4 regions of the Ochrobactrum sp. Marseille-Q0166 genome follow, and region 3 is predicted to be linked to each of the others. Evidence: predicted binding sites of a transcription regulator. Region 3 holds the regulator's gene; each other region holds the start of a gene.
The links. The regulator LexA, encoded in region 3, represses DNA repair genes until DNA is damaged. The targets are predictions, from matches to a motif close to TGTTCNNNNTGTGTTCNG.
Positions count from the first base shown of each region.

Region 1 (4,719 bases), on a different contig from region 3:
CTGTTGATTGGTTAATATCAGACGGTTTAACGGATTACGAAGAGGCGCTCGCCTTTATGGAAGCGCGGGTCGCAGCTATTCGTGAAGGAACTGCCAATGAACTTGTGTGGCTTGTCGAACATCCCTCGCTTTATACAGCGGGCACCAGTGCTCAATCAGCAGACCTGCTGACACCGGATCGCTTTCCCGTGTTCAATACGGGACGCGGTGGTGAATATACCTATCATGGCCCAGGTCAGCGGGTTGCCTATGTTATGCTCGATCTAAAGCGCCGCCGCGAAGATGTACGAGCATTTGTCACCGCGCTTGAGCAGTGGATTGTCGAAACGCTGGCGCAATTCAATATCAAAGGTGAGCGGCGCGCTGACCGTGTCGGCGTCTGGGTTGTCCGCCCGGAGAAGCCGCTGCTTGCCAATGGCGGCGTGTGCGAAGACAAGATTGCCGCCATTGGCATTCGTCTGCGCCGCTGGGTGAGCTTCCACGGTATTGCCATCAATGTTGAGCCGGAGCTCGAGCATTTCGGTGGCATCGTACCCTGCGGGATCGCTGATTATGGGGTTACCAGTTTGGTCGATCTCGGCCTTCCGGTGACGATGGGCGATGTCGATGTGGCACTGGGCAAAGCTTTTGAAAACGTCTTCGGACCGCGCCACACCAAATAATCACACGCTCTTCATACGCCGCTCGCGCATGAAGACATAGAAGCCTGATCCTACGATGATCGCGATGCCGAACCATTTGGACGGCGTCGGAAAGTCACCGAAGATAATTAAACCAACCAGAACCGCATTGACGATCTCCAGATACTGGAACGGCGCCAGCATAGATGCTGGTGCAAGCTTGAATGCCTGCACCACGAGCAGATGACTGACAGTTCCGATCGTGCCCAGCAAAAGCAGCAACAGCCATGGCTGAAAGCTATTTGGCAATGCAAAGCTGAGATCTTCAATGCCCACCGCGGTACCAAAAATCATAAACAGCCCCGCAATCAGCGATCCGCCGATACCTGCATAGAATTGCATGACGACGGGGCTTTCTTTTGCACCATATTTACGGTTCAGCATCAGATAGATCGCAAAAGTGACAGCAGTTGCCAGAGGCAACAGGGAGACCGCACCAAAGATCTCGAAACTTGGCTGAATAACGATCATCGTGCCGATCAGCCCAATACCCACAGCGCTGAAACGGCGCCAGCCGACTTTTTCCTTCAGGAAGACAGCCGACAACAGCGTCAGGATCAACGGTTCGGCAAAAAACACAGCCATGGCGTCCGCCAGCGGCATATATTTGACCGCGGTGAAGAAACACGCTCCTCCAAAACCCATCAGCGCACCCCGCACAAGATTGCCGACAAGATGCGTCGTCCGTAAGGACGCGAAACCACTCATGACGATCAGCACGAAGAACATCAGCACTGATTGAATGAAAAAGCGCATGAAGGTGACGGTGGCCGGAGGCATGTTATCCATCATGGCAAGCCATTTGCCGATGGCATCCATAAGCGGCAGCAGCAACACTGAGAGCACCATGATCGCCATGCCCTTTACGTGCGCTTCTGTACCGCCTGCTGCCCTGATCTGCATTTCCATCACTCACAATTTCTTTGTGTCAATGCGCTTACGCGAATGGTCTGCCCGTTTCCATCTTAATTCGCTTATCAAAGGCCATGGTTTGACTTTCGCCATGTTTCTGGTGCAAATCGGCTTCACTGTGAGCAAAATCACTTGATAACTTCGGGCAAAAGCGGAACGTAAGGCGAACTTTGTTCGCATTGCGGGGTTTCCCGTGGCATTATCTATGTGATTCGCAGATAACTTTTCTTGCCCCGTTCAGTGGGGCGGTTCTTTCGGTTTCAGACAGAAAGCTTTTCGGACAAAGATGGACGACAGCAACGATCTCTTTTCTAGAGTAGTTAACAATGCCCGTGAACGGCAGATGGAGCAGCAGCCCAAGAAGGTTCCTGCATCAACGCCTGTTGCGAAAGCGGTAACAACACCATCTGCACCAAATCCAACGCCTGTTGCAACCAAGACTCCGCCTGTTTCATCAGGCAGTGATGATTATAACGCCTCCTCCATCCGCGTTCTCGAGGGCCTTGAGCCGGTTCGCCTGCGTCCCGGTATGTATATCGGCGGCACTGACGAAAAAGCCCTGCATCACCTTTTTGCAGAAGTCATCGATAACTCAATGGACGAGGCCGTTGCAGGACATGCCAATTTTATTGAAGTCAGCCTTGATGCCGAAGGCTTCCTGACTGTCAGTGATAATGGTCGTGGTATTCCGGTTGATGAGCATCCGCAGGTGCCGGGAAAATCGACGCTTGAAGTCATCATGACCAAGCTGCATGCAGGCGGCAAGTTTGATGGCAAGGCTTATGAAACCTCGGGCGGTCTGCACGGCGTGGGTGTTTCGGTGGTCAACGCACTTTCCGACGTTCTGGAAGTCGAAGTCGCACGCAATCGCCGCCTCTATCGCCAGCGCTTTTCGCGCGGTATTCCGCAGGGTGGCCTTGAAGATGTCGGCGAAGTCCACAACCGTCGTGGTACACGAGTCCGCTTTCATCCAGACCCGGATATTTTCGGCAAGGCTGCACATTTCGATCCGCACCGGCTTTATCGCATGGCGCGCTCGAAGGCCTATTTGTTTGGCGGCGTAGAAATTCGCTGGAATTGCGATCCGGCACTCCTTGATCCCAAGAAGGAAACCCCTGAAAAGGCCGTTTTCCACTTCCCCGGTGGTCTGAAGGATTATCTTTCTGCCTCGCTTGGCAAAGAACATCAGGTAACGCGTGAGATTTTCTCGGGCCGCACCGAAAAGCAGGGCGGGCACGGTGCCGTTGAATGGGCAGTGTCGTGGTATGGCGGTGACGGCTTCGTCAACTCCTACTGCAACACAATCCCAACGGGCGATGGCGGTACGCATGAAGCCGGTCTGCGCATTGCGTTGACGCGTGGCCTCAAAGCCTATGCAGAGCTAACCAACAACAAGCGCGCTTCGATCATCACCACCGATGACGTGATGATTTCGGCAGCCGCTATGCTCTCGGTCTTCATTCGGGAACCGGAGTTTGTCGGCCAGACCAAGGACAAGCTTGCGACCGTTGAAGCGCAGCGTATCGTGGAAAATGTCATCCGCGATCCGTTCGATCACTGGCTTACAGCTTCCCCACAGGAAGCATCCCGCTTGCTCGATTGGGTTGTTGATCGCGCCGAAGAGCGTCTGCGTCGTCGTCAGGAAAAGGAAACCGTCCGCAAGAGCGCGACGCGCAAGCTGCGCCTTCCGGGCAAACTTGCAGACTGCACGCAGAATGCTGCCGCAGGTGCTGAACTTTTCATTGTCGAAGGTGACTCGGCTGGCGGTTCTGCAAAGCAGGCACGCAATCGTTCCAATCAGGCGATCCTGCCACTACGCGGTAAGATTCTGAACGTTGCCAGTGCTGGCCGTGAGAAGCTGACAGCCAACCAGCAGATTGCCGATCTGGTTCAGGCACTGGGGGCCGGCACGCGCAAGAATTATCGTGAAGACGATCTGCGTTATGATCGCGTCATCGTCATGACAGATGCTGACGTTGACGGCGCCCATATCGCATCGCTGCTCATCACATTTTTCTATCAGGAAATGCCTGATCTCATCCGCAACGGCCACCTGTATCTGGCAGTCCCGCCGCTTTATCGTCTCAGTCAGGGTGGCAAGGTAGCCTATGCCCGTGACGACGCGCACAAGGACGAACTGCTTCGCACGATGTTTACCGGACGTGGCAAAATCGAAATCGGTCGCTTCAAAGGCCTCGGCGAAATGCGCGCCGAACAGCTGAAAGAAACGACCATGGACCCGAAAAAGCGCACGCTGCTTCGTGTTCATGTCGATGAAGATTATGTCGATGAAACGCGCAGCACTGTTGATGATCTGATGGGTACAAAACCGGAAGCCCGCTTCCGCTTCATTCAGGATCGTGCCGCATTCGTGGAAGAACTGGATATTTAAGCTTTCTGCCTGCGCGAGCCAGAAAGATAAACGTCAGCGCATTATTCACGCTGACGTTTTTTCTTTGATAATTCAGCTTTTCACGTCAATGCCGAGCTTGGTTTCGATTTCCTTGGTCGACTCTTTAACGAAAAATGTGAGGTCCGCACTAAGCGTAACGATACGGGTTCCAGTACCGTAAGCGTTGTATGACAGGACGTGGTTGAAATTCACCGCAACCCGTTCGCCACTAACATCCGTAAGCATGATCCACATTTGCCCCTCCTCCTGATAATAATTGCTATGAGAGAGGATAGGAGTTTGTCCTGAAATGGCAATGCTCGCCTAAAGCTTTACCTGCATTCTGACCTTTTCAACCTCACGACCAAAACTCTCCGACCATTCTTCGCTGCGGTGATAGGTCTTGAACCCAGCTTTTTCGTAAAGCCCAATTGCTGGAAAATTATCGGCATGAGTGCCGATTTCAGCTTCCGCAAAACCATCAAGAAGAATCTGCGCCATCAGCGCACCAAGCAATGCGCCGCCTACGCCCTGACCATGGTGGGCGGGATCGACCCAGAGGTCGGAAATATAGTTTGATTTCGGGACGAGAGCGCCCCAACCATATATTTCGCCGCGCCGTTCCGCCAGCAGAACACCATCGGCATTTTCGCGCAAGTCGCGCAGGAATTTGGCCTGGAGTTCCGACCGGGTTTCATTCGTCAGCGCAATGTCTTGGGCTGCGGTTTGCCATGC
Region 1 is NZ_JACJUO010000002.1:999,453-1,004,171, reverse strand. Features, by position in the region: gene lipB (lipoyl(octanoyl) transferase LipB) at 1-662, shown strand, start outside; gene H5024_RS15950 (DMT family transporter) at 663-1,583, opposite strand; gene parE (DNA topoisomerase IV subunit B) at 1,879-3,984, shown strand; gene H5024_RS15940 (hypothetical protein) at 4,057-4,239, opposite strand; gene H5024_RS15935 (GNAT family N-acetyltransferase) at 4,309-4,719, opposite strand, start outside.
Region 1: parE (DNA topoisomerase IV subunit B) is a predicted target of LexA. The motif match lies at 1,745-1,762, and genes of this name have one in related genera.

Region 2 (4,719 bases), 500 kb from region 3:
CAGCCAAATCCGGCACATCGAACAGATCGCGCATCGGGTGTGTGAAGGCATTGGCAACCGATGCCTCGACATAGGTGCCTTCCATAAAAGCAAAGTGAATCGGTATCGGCGTGGCTGATTCGCGAACCGTAACGGCAACGCCATGATTGCGCATCAGCAGGCGGATTTGCTCGTTGAGGTAATGATCGAACAGATCCGGTCTGGTAATCGTAGCCGTGTAGTCTCCAGGCATGGTCACGTGACCAAAGGCCAGACGTGTATCTACATGAGCGAAGCTTGATGTAGACAGACAAATTTCGGGGTAAAAAGCACGATAGCGCTGAGGGCGCACCTCTCCTTTTGCGAGCTGCTCAAACGCAGCGCGGAGAAACGCGGTATTGCGATCATAAAGTTTGCGTAGCGCGGCAACTGCCGCGCTTGCATCGGTGAAAACTTCCGGCTCCATAAAAGGAGGCGTTTTAATCTCTGATAGGAATGGTTGATCGATTCGCTGTGTCATGGCTCAGTATACCAAACTCTGCGACACACGCATGTCCTTGTTTATGCAGCGCGTTGTAGGCCTACATACAGGACCAGACCGATGCCGCTCATATGCGCTTTCTGTCCGATTTGGGTGTAAGCGAAGGTCGCGGCGGGACCAGTGAAGACGGCAGTGAAAAGCAGCACACGAAGAGCAATTGCTGCTGAAATACGGCAACGCGAGATCATAGCCACTGGTCTCCGTCCGCATGCTGGAGGTGCATTACTGTGATGGGCGAGACGACCGGTTGATCACGATAAACATAATATTTACGATCAACAAAAAGGCTGGCGATGATTGCGAGACCCATAATCATCAGACAAACAATTGTAACGCGCCTAACCAGCATAATTCCCCCAGCTTCAAAATATTTCTATGATGATTGAATTTAACGACGTCACCTGAACCGCTCCTGAGAGCTGCATTCATCCGGGGTTCAAAAATATTGATGTTTCATTAACTTGATCGGTTCGCACTTGTACCGAGCTGCACGGCGATTATCTTAACGCGCATCGGAAATTTGGACAAAGCCAAGAAAGCGGGAGACAGATACCCATGGCTGAGCAGACAAAACCCATTGAGCTTTACTATTGGCCTACCCCTAATGGCTTCAAGATCAGCATCATGCTGGAGGAACTGGGTGTTCCTTACGAAGTCAAATATGTTAACATTGGCAAGGGTGATCAGTTCCAGCCCGACTTTCTTAAAATCGCACCCAATAACCGTATGCCTGCTATCATTGATCCGGAAGGACCAGGTGGCGAGCCGATATCGGTTTTTGAATCAGGCGCGATTCTTCAGTATCTCGGGCGCAAGTTCGGAAAGTTTTATCCGACCGATGAACGCAAGCGTGTCATTGTTGACGAATGGCTGATGTGGCAAATGGGCGGACTTGGGCCCATGTCGGGTCAGGCCGGACACTTTCGCAATTATGCGCCGGAAAAGGTGCAATATGGCATCGACCGCTACACCAATGAGGTCAACCGTCTTTATGGTGTTCTCAATCGTCAGCTTGAAGGTAAAGACTATATCGCGGGCGAATATTCTATCGCTGATATGGCCAGCATCGGCTGGATCAATGCGTACAAGAATTTCGATCAGCAACTGGAGGATTTCCCGAACCTCAAGCGCTGGTATGAAACCATGAATGCACGACCTGCCGTGCAGCGTGGCCTTGGGGTAGGCAAGGAAGAGCGCGAAAAGTCTAACCTAGCAAATGACAAGGAAGCGCAGAAAATACTGTTTGGCCAAAAGGCGCGTTAAATCGTTTTGGCCAGAAATGCTTGAAAGAAAGGCGGCTGAGAAGTCGCCTTTTATTTTATCTGTTTACTGCCGAGAAAGGCTTTCACTCTTGCAGATCAGACCACCCATGACGCAGCCCGAAAGTGAAAGAGTGTTTCCCTTGACACTGGCCTTGCCTGTGTATGTCTTGCCTTCGTCTAGCTTGTTGACTTCACCTTTGTAGCTGCCATCCTTGCCAGACATTGTGCCAATCGACTTACCCTTATATTCGCCGGTTTGCACCGTGCCGCAATATTTGCCGCCACCGCAAGCCGCGTAGCTGATAATCGTACCGTTCGAACGTTTCCAGGAACCGACAATTGCTTCTTCAGCAAACGCTGGTGCGGCCAAACCTGCCGTCAGCGCCACAGCAGCGGTCATTCCCATAATAAAAGTGCGGATCATGCATTCCTCCCAAAATGCCGCAAAGCTCACAATTTGCAGCTCTGCAGAAAACTTACGCAAACGTAAACGTAATCGAGTTTTCATCAAAGCGGAAGAGGGATAATTGGCGATGGAAAATTCGTAGATAATCACTCTCTCAACAAAGCCAATCGACGCCATGGTTATCATCTGGTTTCCAGACGGAGTGAATAAAAAAGCAGCCATTTCGGAAAAACGCTGCAATTCACGAAGCTTGGATGTTTAACGAAATCCCAAATTTACTCCTTGTTGGGATTTCGTTGTTGCGTTGTTAAGCATCTGGTTTAACGCGCATTTTAACTCTGTCGCTTATCTTGAAGACCATGAACGGAACGACAGATCCGACGGTTCCGGGACGGTGAAAGCCAGTCACGGAAACAAAGAGCGGACGGTTCTCGGGATTTAACAGGGACAAGAAAAATGACGCAGTTTCAAAGCGGTACACACCATTATAAGGCAGTTTCTCAGGATCGCATCCTGCTGGAGATGGGTTTGAAATACGCCATTGGTCGCGATTGCGAAATTGATGTCGTGGAAGCGCATAAGTGGCTCAACATCGCGGCGATCCGTGGCAACGAGAAAGCCGAACGTATGCGTAATCAGGTTGCAGCCACCATGAGCAAGAGTGAGCTGGCAGCAGCACTGCGTGGCGCACGCGAATGGATGACTTCGCACTGACCTATCGAATGCAGAAATCAAAAAGCCGCCCAATGAGGCGGCTTTTGTTTAGCTGATCCCGAGATAACGCCCCGGTTTGTGATTGATTGCTATGATCACATTCATCGCAATCGCGCCCACCAGGGAGAGAAGCATGTTTTCCCACGGGATGAAAAATAGCGATCCCAACATGATAGCACTGTCAAGTGCAAGCTGGAACCAACCGGCCCGAATACCATGGGCATCCTGCAAATAGAGCGCCAGAATATTGACGCCGCCCACCCCGGAGCGATGGCGGAAAAGTGCTAGAACGCCCATTCCCATAAGTGTACCGCCCATGAGGGCTGCAAAGAGCGGGTTGATTGAGCTGAAATCAACAGACAAAGGGATGATTTTGGCAAAGAGAGATAGAAGCGCGACAGCAATGAATGTTCTGATCGTAAATGGCCAGCCCATCCGCTTTGCAGCAAAAAAGTAGAATGGCAGGTTGATTACGAAATAAAGCAGGCCAAATCCAATGCCGGTGGCATAGTGTATCAGAAGGGCGATGCCCGCCGTACTGCCCGTCATAAGCGTCGCTTGGCTATAAAGCGTGATACCCAAGGCAATTAATGAAGTGCCAATCAGCATGGCGATTGCGTCTTCATAAAGACGATGACGATCAAAACCGAGTGTACTGCGCACGTCGACAAGTTGGGAGGCGCTATCTGCGATATCGGCCACTTTTAACTCCAGAGCTGCGAAAACCGGAAATCCGGACAAGATTACCCAAAAGGCCGGAGCAAAGTTCCGTCATTTCAGTGTGCGCATATTCTCGCTGATCGATGGATAGTTTGCCACGCGCCAGCGCCAAGTCTTGGGAGACTTCACAAATATAGCATCGCAAAGGCCCTACGGCACTGCTAGCAATATTGTTATTTTGAGCGGCGCATTTTTATTTTAGCTCAACTTTGACCGTTTATCTTTTCGGATTATTTCGTTGCGAGTCTCGGCAAGAAATCGTTCCACATCTTTCGGACTGCGTAGATGATGCTTTTTCAGGTGCGAAGGAGCATTTTCCAGAAAGGATTTTGCTCTAATACGTCCATTTTTCCGATAATTTGCCGCAAATTTCAGGAATTCCCAATCAAAACGCTCGGTACACCCCTCCGCCATATCAGGACGGGATTTGCCATAATGCCGAAGTGTTCTGCTTAAGATTCGCCAAAGGCGTCGCGGGGTAGAGATATCCAGAAAAATAAGCATTTCGGCGCGCGATGCGCGATACGCCATTGTTTCGCTGTGATTTCCTTCAAATATCCATTCATCGCGATCCGCAATCTCATTGCTCAGAAGGCCGATTTCGTCGCGCGAGCGCATTGTCCAATTGGGTAGCCAATAAATGGTGTCGATATGAACAACAGGTAATGCGGTGATTGCGCCAAGCGAACGGGCGAGGGTGGACTTTCCTGAACCTGCGCCCCCAATGATCATGATCCTTTTTACCATCTGGGCAAGCTCCGGATTTTAACTGTGTTGCAATAATTCTGAGACAAGACCATGGAGATACTGTATATTTACTTCATGTCATGCAAATTTATGTAACGACTAAAGAATGACGGTTAGAATTTTTGTATTGTAGGCAGAGGTAATATTAAGCAACTAATTGATAGTCAACTTGCTGACAGTAATTTTGAATGAGCCATGAAGCTCGAAGGGTTATGAAGGCTTGAGCATAAAAGTTGCTCAGAATTGATCGCAAAGCCATACACCAAGAAGCTGGCAATGCGATTTGAACTAACTCAGATTAACGCCCGTATCCGACAGGGAGCGACGAGATGTCTATTCGTACCATCACA
Region 2 is NZ_JACJUO010000001.1:1,949,234-1,953,952, reverse strand. Features, by position in the region: gene H5024_RS09350 (AMP nucleosidase) at 1-499, opposite strand, end outside; gene H5024_RS09345 (hypothetical protein) at 541-708, opposite strand; gene H5024_RS09340 (glutathione binding-like protein) at 1,076-1,783, shown strand; gene H5024_RS09335 (DUF2147 domain-containing protein) at 1,847-2,206, opposite strand; gene H5024_RS09330 (sel1 repeat family protein) at 2,645-2,902, shown strand; gene H5024_RS09325 (YitT family protein) at 2,951-3,604, opposite strand; gene H5024_RS09320 (DNA topology modulation protein FlaR) at 3,821-4,369, opposite strand; gene H5024_RS09315 (antifreeze protein) at 4,699-4,719, shown strand, end outside.
Region 2: H5024_RS09330 (sel1 repeat family protein) is a predicted target of LexA. The motif match lies at 2,542-2,559, and genes of this name have one in related genera.

Region 3 (4,719 bases):
AGAAACGAATGAGGATCTGCGCAAGGCAGGTCTGGCGCATATCTTGTCGATTTCCGGCCTACATATGGTGCTGGCCGCCGGCGTTGTGATGATGGCGTTGAGATCGCTGTTTGCTCTGATGCCGGGGTTTAGCGCCCGATATCCGGTCAAAAAGTTTGCGGCTTTTCTCTCGCTTCTAAGCTGCACATTCTATCTGGCCATGTCGGGTGCGGATGTTGCGGCACAGCGCAGTTACGTCATGATTGTCGTGATGCTCTGCGCATTGCTGGCTGACCGTGCTGCCATCAGTATGCGCAATCTTGCGATTGCGTCTGTTGCGATGATCGCAATTTCACCGCATGAGATTCTTGGGCCAAGCTTTCAAATGTCTTTTTCCGCAACTGCTGGCTTGATCGCTGCATTTGCCTGGTGGAGTGACAGGAAAGCACGCAATCAAACGTCTCGCGAAAATCGGCGTGCTGTGCCGCGTGGGTTTCTATCCAAAATGCTCGTTCCAGCGGTGGCGACGGGAGCAACATCGATTGTTGCCGGTGTAGCAAGTGGCATCTTTGCCGCCTATCATTTCAACAATACCGCACCCTTAGGCCTGGTCGGGAACGTATTGGCCTTGCCGGTTATCTCGATCCTTGTGATGCCCTTTGCAGTGCTGAGCTTGGTGTTGATGCCATTGCAGCTTGATTGGCTACCACTACAGATTATGGGATTTGGCGTCCTATTAGTCAGGCATATAGCGAGTTTGGTTGCTAGCTTTTCTCCTGACGGCAATCCGGGCGTCATGCCTGCAAGCACGCTTATCCTCTGGACTGTAGCGCTTGTTATCGCGGTTGTTTCCACGACATGGTTGCGATGGCTGGCTTTACCCTTTGTTATTACTGGTCTTTTCGTTTTTATACGAACGCCATTGCCGGATATTCTCGTTAGCGAGGATGCAAAATTTGTAGCCGTGCGCCTACCCGATGGCAATTTTGCCGCAAATCGCAGCAGGCCGCCAAAATTCACAGGTCAAAACTGGCAGACTGCCTATCTGATCGAAACGTTTATTCCGCCGCAGATTGTAAAAAAGCAGAAGCCGGTATCCACCAATGATGCGTTTGTCTGCGAAGAGGGAGTTTGTACCATTCCTCTACGAGACGGGCGAATGTTTGCCTATACTGCGCAAGAGGAGATGAAGGATATTGCCTGCAATATTGGCGAGATTGTCGTTCTTGCGATAGCAAGCAAAAACCTCAATTGCCCGCGCTCCGATGTTTTACTGATCGACCGGCAGGAACTCGCTCTCAAAGGAACCCTTGAGCTCAGGCTTGGGAAACGTTTATCATCAGACGCGAGTGCATCAGCCAGATCAGCGAAACATGATCACAGCAAAGACGATAAAATCTATCGTTTTGCAGTCATCCAACCACGAAACTTAGCTGGCTATTCTGATAGTCTCAGCTTCGCAGTGGATGCGCCTACGCGGCCATGGCACCTGCATCGTCTGTATTCGAGAGCGGCACGAGGATTACCGGATCGCGAACATCAGAAGAAGTCTCGCAACGATCAATCTTCTGATTTTCAGGCGGCTCCCGACTTTAAGGAGACGACAGAGCCGCTCTGATTTAAAATGACAAAACCTCTATCGCTGCTTCCAACCAATACTAAAACTGTAAGTGCTAGTAACGCCGGATCAGGCCGATTAGTTTACCCTGCACGCGCACACGATCGGGGCCGAAAATGCGGGTTTCGTAAGCCGGATTCGCTGCTTCCAAGGCAATGGAAGCGCCTTTGCGGCGAAAACGCTTCAAAGTTGCTTCTTCATCATCGACCAGTGCGACGACGATTTCACCCGGATTGGCTGTATCACCGCGCTTAATGATCACTGTGTCGCCATCAAAAATACCGGCGTCGATCATCGAATCGCCTTTGACTTCCAAAGCGTAGTGTTCACCGGAGCCCAGCATTTCTGGAGGAAGGCTCAGTGAGTGTGTCTGATTCTGGATTGCCGAGATCGGCACACCGGCAGCTATGCGTCCCATCATGGGTACAGAAACCATTGTGGAGGAATCATTCTCCGCAATAACTGGAGTTGGGCGCGTCGGCGGAGGAGGGGGAGCTTTGCCGAGGCTTCCTTCGATGACGCTCGGAGCGAACTTCTTTTGAGAGTTCAAGCCCGGTGCTATCGAATCTGGTAAACGAAGCACCTCCAGCGCGCGCGCCCGATTAGGAAGCCTGCGGATAAAGCCGCGTTCTTCCAAGGCCGTGATGAGACGATGAATGCCTGACTTAGAAGCCAGATCAAGAGCTTCTTTCATTTCGTCAAAGGACGGAGGGATGCCCGTCTCTTTAAGACGTTCATGAATGAACAGCAGAAGTTCGTGCTGCTTACGGGTTAACATGCGCTACACCCTCCAGACCAGAATCAAATAAAAACAAAACCAGAACGAACACTATATGTTCCAGTCTTGTTCTGCAATGGTTTTAAAATGATTAATGAGGTTTGGAATTAATACCGTTCGTTACAACATTAATATCGCGCAAGAATCACCGATAGCCGCAGCGGGTGCATTTTCTTCTCTGATCAACAGCGCATTGGAGCCCACAAGAGCAGAAAGCATTGAAGAATCCTGAACTGGACATGGCTTGGCAATCAATGTTCCGTCGATTGCCTTCTCAACGGTCGCACGAACAAAGTCCCTGCGGTGATCGTTCGCACTCATTGGCTGACCAAATTTCGCGGGGCGAATATCTGTAGCTAAATCAATGCCTGATAGCTTCGCCACCAGTGGACGCAGAAATATCAGACTACAGACGAGGCTTGAAACCGGATTGCCCGGTAAGCCGATGACATGCACCGTCTTGCCTGAAACTGTCTTGCGGCCATACATCAACGGTTTTCCCGGGCGCATAGCGATTTTCCAGAAGGCGAGATCGACGCCGCAATTCTGCAAAGCCCCGTGAACGTAATCGCGGTCTCCAACCGACGCGCCACCGATCGTTACTAGAACATCGACGCCATCTTTGAGCGCTGCGCTGATTGCCGATTCGATCTTTGCGGGGTCGTCGTTGATGATGCCCATATCTTCAGGCTTACCGCCTGCGCGGCGGACAATTTCGGCGATGCCGACGCTGTTGGAAGCGACAATTTGGTCAGGGCCGGGAACTGTACCGGGTGGGACAAGTTCGTCGCCAGTTGCCAATATTGCAATGCGGGGCTGTTTGAAAACGGAAATGGCTGCGTTGCCACTGGCCGCAGCAAGGGAAAGTGCCGGGGCGTCGAGTGCTTTTCTCTTTGGAAGAATCACATCTCCGGGTGCGAAATCGAGGCCCGCGCGACGAATGTGGCGGCCTTTATAGAGTCCGTGCCGGATTGTTAGCCTGTCGCCGGAACGTTCCGTGTCTTCCTGAATAACGATGCTATCTGCGCCTGCTGGCATTGGTGCGCCGGTGAAAATGCGGACCGCCTGACCTTCGCTCAGCTGCCCGTCGAAACGCTTACCGGCTGCTGATTCGCCAATTATGGTCAGTTCAAGCGGATAGCTGATGTTTTCAGGTGCGATCAGCGCATAGCCATCCATGGCAGAGCAGTCAAAGGGAGGTTGCAGAAGGTGAGCTTTCACAGGTTCCGCAACAACACGTCCACCGGCTGAAGTCAAAGGAACCTGCTCGAAACCGTGTGGCTCTGCCAAGCTCAGGATACGTGCAAGGGCTTCATCGACAGGAAGCAGGGACATACTTTTTCCTCTCGTGCGAAAACTTAGGTTTTCCAGTCGCCTGATTTACCACCACTCTTTGCGGAAACACGAATATCGGTAATTTCCATGTGGCGATCAACGGCCTTTGCCATGTCATAGATGGTTAGGCAGGTGACTGATACGGCAGTCAACGCTTCCATTTCAACCCCGGTGCGGCCTTTCAGCTTCGCAGTTGCAAAGACGCGCAGGCCGGGAAGCGATTGGTCCGGTTCAATGTCCACCGAGACCTTTGTCAGCATCAATGGGTGGCAAAGCGGGATGAGGTCGGCGGTTTTCTTCGCAGCCATAATACCAGCCAGACGGGCCGTACCGATAACGTCGCCTTTGGCGGCATCGCCTTTCAGAATGAGTGCCAGAGTTTCCGGCTTCATTCTGACGGCACCTTCAGCGGTTGCCTGGCGCTCAGTCTCAGCCTTGTCGCCGACATCGACCATATGGGCGGCGCCAGTCTGGTCGATATGGGTGAGTTTGGCTGTCATGACTTAAACCTCGCCGGTCAGAAGTTCGCGAGTTGCCTGAGCAACATCATCCTTGCGCATCAGGCTTTCTCCGATGAGAAATGTGCCGATATCCGACTTCTCAAGGCGCAAGCAATCATCATGGGTGAATATGCCGCTTTCGCCGACCAGAAGATGGTCGGAAGGCACCATCTTTGCGAGGCGTTCGGAGACAGCAAGATCGACTTCAAATGTGCGCAGATTGCGATTGTTGACGCCAACGAGGCGCGAAGAAAGCTTCAGCGCGCGTTCGGTTTCTTCTTCGTCATGGACTTCAATGAGGGCATCCATACCGAGTTCAAAAGCGGTTTCTTCGAGCGCTTTGGCCAGATCATCGTTGACGCTTGCCAAAATGATGAGAATGCAATCCGCACCCCAGCTGCGCGCTTCATAGACCTGATAGGTGTCGAAGAGGAAATCCTTGCGCAAGGCGGGCAGCGAGCAGGCATTGCGTGCTGCTGTCATAAACTCCGGTGCGCCCTGAAAAGATG
Region 3 is NZ_JACJUO010000001.1:1,454,050-1,458,768, forward strand. Features, by position in the region: gene H5024_RS06965 (ComEC/Rec2 family competence protein) at 1-1,597, shown strand, start outside; gene lexA (transcriptional repressor LexA) at 1,653-2,375, opposite strand; gene glp (gephyrin-like molybdotransferase Glp) at 2,496-3,710, opposite strand; gene moaC (cyclic pyranopterin monophosphate synthase MoaC) at 3,734-4,210, opposite strand; gene trpC (indole-3-glycerol phosphate synthase TrpC) at 4,214-4,719, opposite strand, start outside.

Region 4 (4,719 bases), on a different contig from region 3:
CGGGCAGGTTCTTCCAATACTTCTTCGGCATTTCAGAGCGCATCGCATTCAGCTTTACCCGTGCTGGATTGAAGATGTTGGCGAAATAGGTGCCCCAAAGCGTTTCGGTGGCATCTTCCGATAAGTCTGGACGTGTACTGCCTGGATGGTAACTAAGTCTGCCAGCCTCAAATCGAGCTGTAAGCCTTGGCGTGGCGATCACCCAGTCCATATCCGCGAAACGCTTTGCGAAAAAGAAACTACCCGGCTCGACTATATTATGCTCCGGCTCAAACCAGGCTGCAAAGCGACGACGCAACCCAGTCTCAGGTAATTCGCGAAACCGTACGAAAGCATGCATCTTGTGGATATCGCGGCCAACCGATTTTGCCATGAGATGCAATTGCCGCCCAAGCGGGTCAGCCTGGCTCAAAGGGTCTCCCGCGTTGCAGTCAAGCCGCCATAACGCCTGATAGAGCAGTCTGAACCGTTCCGGATTCGAATGCCATATGACTGACTGCGCAAGTTTCAAAAACCCCCGCGTAACACTTATACGATGTTCACCAGGTGCGTTGGGGAGCGGCATTTCCTCAAACAATCCGCCCGCTCCGCTCCAATCGATATCATTTGGCTCAATACCATGTGATATCGCGATGCGCGCCATCTCCCGCCATGCATCGAAGGTGCCGCGGTCGGGTAGTTTAACGGAATAGATCATAATAACCGCAGTTGCTCAGCGGGAGGTGCAAATCGTGCGCGTAAATCAACGTTATCGATGAGCCGCCCCGGCGACCATCCAGGTGCTAGGATAAAGGGGCGTGCCTTGTTCATGTTGGCCCCTATCCGCAACAAATCCTCGTATCTTAAACCGCAATTCCGGCGGGCAACGATTATGCGATCCACAGTCCGTGTGCCAAAACCCGGAACACGCAACAGCAATTCACGACTTGCACGGTTTACATCCAAAGGAAACAGGCCACGATGCTGCATGGCCCAGGCAAGTTTTGGGTCAAGTTCCAGATCGAGATGCCCTGCCGTCGTGCCGGTGGCGATTTCCTCGGCGGTAAAACCATAAAAGCGCAAAAGCCAATCTGCCTGATATAGGCGGTGTTCACGCAGAAGCGGAGGCTGGATCAGAGGTAGAGCCGCCGAGGCATCCGGGATCGGGGAGAACGCCGAATAATAAACCCGACGCAGCTTGTAACCACTGTAAAGCCGTGTTGACATTTTAAGAATGGTCACATCGTCTGCCCCATCCGCGCCGATGATCATCTGCGTGCTTTGCCCGGCCGGTGCAAACCGACGCGGCTTGCGCCCGGTATGGGTCTTATCTTTTGCTGCCTCACCTTCGAGACGTACCTGTGCCATCGCACCGCGGATGGTTTCAGGACGTTTTTCCGGCGCGAATTTGCGCACACTTGCGTCCTCCGGCAATTCGACATTAATCGATAGCCGATCAGCCCAAACCCCGGCTTCCCGGATCAACTCCGGACTGGCATCGGGAATCGTCTTGAGATGGATATAGCCGTGGAAGCCATGATCCTCCCTCAGTGTCCGCGCGATGCGCACCATATCAGACATGGTCTGGTCGGATGACTTGATGATGCCCGAAGACAAGAACAGGCCCTCAATGTAATTGCGCCGATAAAACTCCAGCGTGAGCGAGACAACTTCCTCGACTGAGAACCGCGCCCGTTCCACGTTGGAGCTGACCCGGTTTATGCAATAGGCACAGTCGAAGATGCAGAAATTGGTCATAAGAATTTTCAGCAGGCTGATACAGCGCCCATCCGGCGTGTACGCATGGCAAATCCCTACCCCTCCCGACGATCCGACACCACCCCTCCTTGCATCGCGTCTCTCACCACCGCTTGACGCACAAGATGCATCGTATTTTGCCGCATCCGATAAGATGGCAAGTTTATCCTGAAGGCTCTTTTTCACCATGAACGCAAGGATACTTGTTCATGTTTTGTTCGTCAACTATCCATAACTCATGGCGTAGAGTATTCCATCGGTTTACGGGATAATGACATCTGGGGTCTGGCGGTAGGTAGGACGACAAAATGATTTTGATCTGACTCCGTTGCAAGGAAGCGGCGGAGACATTGCGCGGCCTGCACGAGAAGATCGTGTTGTGGCCCGGCGCAAAACGGGGCGAGATTTACGCGAGGCTTCACGGCGAACTGGGCACGATCCTCAACTGGGTGGAGCGTCAAACCATTGGAAGGGCTATAAAAACAACAAAACCCGCGGCTAGTGCTACGGGTTTGTTAGTATTGTTGGTTGCGGGGTCAGGCATTGCCCCGTTGGTCGGGTAATCGATACTCACTCGCTTACTTATCCTCCTTACCCTTCAGATTATGTTGGGCAGGACGACGCGCTACGATCGCCATTGAAGATGAAGTCTTCGCGGCTGGGATAATATCTGTTTTATGTTCTGGGGAATTGGTTGCGGGGGCTCGCAACACCCGATTCCTGCGATTAGTAGAGCGGACGCCATCCGAGTTAGCTACTTACCTCCGACCCGAAAATGGTGACAGTTAGTAGCATCATCGCATTAAGTAGCCAGCTCGCGCCGTTTTTCTTTATCAGGTGACTTAAGCTTTGATTACAAGATTGAATCAAGGCACGTTCTCGATCTGCCGCGCTACCCACTGGGTATGTTCGCGTGAAAACGCGCGTTCGGCCTCATTCACGAAGGCTGAAAATTTCTCTTCAGAGTCGATCGTTACAAGTCGGGTTTGCAGGATGCCAATTTCGTGAGCTGTAAGGCTATAGGCCGAAGCAAGCTCGTTGAACTTCTTCAGTTGAATCCAACCTATCGCGGAAGAGGCCATGACAAGTAATGGTTCGGTTGGCCATATCATCCACGCTGGATCATGGCGAATCCGAACGAGAGCTAACGCTATTGCGATACCCTGCACAATCACGGAGATGGCGATCCAAAGACGAAAACGTCCCCTGTTCCACCTAACTTTAGCAACATACCATTCACGTTGGTCCGTGATCCGATCTGTAAGATACTTTTGAACACGGTCTGCCAGGGGGAGAGCACGCACGGTGTCCATTTCGGTGGTAATCTGATCGCCGGTTACGGGCCTGCGGCTAATCGAGTCGCGCACGTGGCTGTTGGCGTCTAGGATCGCCTTCAGAAAATCCGAAAATTTTTCGGCCACCGCTGAGAGTTTAGGGGCATCCTCGAAGGGTTCTGCACGCATCATGTAGCGCCAGGTCGATGTCTTGATCGACTCCGCCAGCGCACGGCAACCATACCATTCTTTTTCGGGCTTTTGGACCGCCATATAGAGCAGCAGCCCTGTCGATGCCGCCAAAACTAATGCATACAGGATGTATAGGTCAGGCGAATTTCCGAACCACATGGATATCGTGGCAGCGACGGTGAGAAAAAAATATTGTAACCGGATAAGCCAGAGATAGGTGCTCTGAGCGTCTGCGGACGATCCATCTGCGGAACGGTACAATGCAGGAAATTTTTCAGGCTCCATATCGTTGGATCTCCAGTACATGATCGCGTCGCGGCTATTTCAACTCTTCGGCTAGTTTATTCCATTGAACAACTTTTACGCCATACTTCGCGACCCAAGACGGGTTCTGTCGGGGCGCCCCGCCTTTTGGATGAACTGCAACCACTTTTTTTCCGAGAGCGAGGCTGGTCTCGACTTCCCACGTCACCCATCGGCTTTGCGCGGTATTGTCGGAGATGTAGACAACGCAAACCGAAGATCTCGATATTCGCTCGCTGATCTTTTGTTTGATGTATTCGGCACGTTCGCTGTCATACGGCTCGCGAACAGAGTGATCGTTAAACTCTATATCGCTGTTCTCGTTCTTCGCATGCGCACGTAGTAGATTAACTTCGTTCATGTCCTCCGTTGCAAAGCTAATAAAGACGTTGCGTTTGCCGCCCTGGAGAGCAGCTTTGGCCTTCTCCTCCAGCGATCGTATGTCCCCTAATCTGCTCCAGCTGCCGCTGCTTCCACCGCCCATGTTAGACCCCCTCAGCCTTGAATTCATTACATGCGATGCACGCTCCGCAAGGAACCTCATCGCCAAGATGGCATGAATACGTGCCCTCAATCCCCTTTAGGGCGGCGAGCTCTATGACTTCCTGCTTGTGGAAAGAAGAGAGCGGCGCAAGGACCTTTATCTCTCGCCCCATGCTGCGTGCGATCATCGCCTCGGCCTGCTGCAAGAATGCCGTGGTCTGATCGGGAAACAGGCTAGTCTCTTCATGGAGCAGCCCGATCGAGATAGCATCAGCATCACGCTGGAACGCGTAGGCCGATGCCACAAGCAGAAACAGCAGATTGCGGCCGGGCGTAAAGGCATCCTCCAGCACGCGTTGTTTCGCATCGGTCAAACCAGATTTGATAAGGCGCCCATAGCCCGACAGCTCGGCTACTTCCAAATCTGGTAGCTGCAACTTGCCCATTGCCAATTTGCACGCCGCGAATTCCCTATCCCGAGATCGTTGCCCGTAGTCGATGAAAAGAGGGTATTGCTGGATTCCTTCCTCTTTTGCGAGGTAGGCGACGAGCGTGGAATCGAGGCCACCGGAAACGAGAGTGACAATGCTCATGCTGACGCGCGCTCCGTGTCTCGAGAACCTGCAACGCGCATGACTATCCAGATTGCCCAATCCAGCAGCCCGACTGCGAATCCGAGCCCGTTAGCATGCGAGATCAGTGAATTTTCGTGTCTGTGATACTGTGAAAG
Region 4 is NZ_JACJUO010000003.1:542,526-547,244, reverse strand. Features, by position in the region: gene H5024_RS21040 (UdgX family uracil-DNA binding protein) at 1-697, opposite strand, end outside; gene H5024_RS21035 (putative DNA modification/repair radical SAM protein) at 694-1,923, opposite strand; gene H5024_RS21030 (DUF4231 domain-containing protein) at 2,604-3,488, opposite strand; gene H5024_RS21025 (TIR domain-containing protein) at 3,523-3,990, opposite strand; gene H5024_RS21020 (7-cyano-7-deazaguanine synthase) at 3,992-4,582, opposite strand; gene H5024_RS21470 (hypothetical protein) at 4,579-4,719, opposite strand, start outside.
Region 4: H5024_RS21035 (putative DNA modification/repair radical SAM protein) is a predicted target of LexA. The motif match lies at 1,942-1,959, and genes of this name have one in related genera.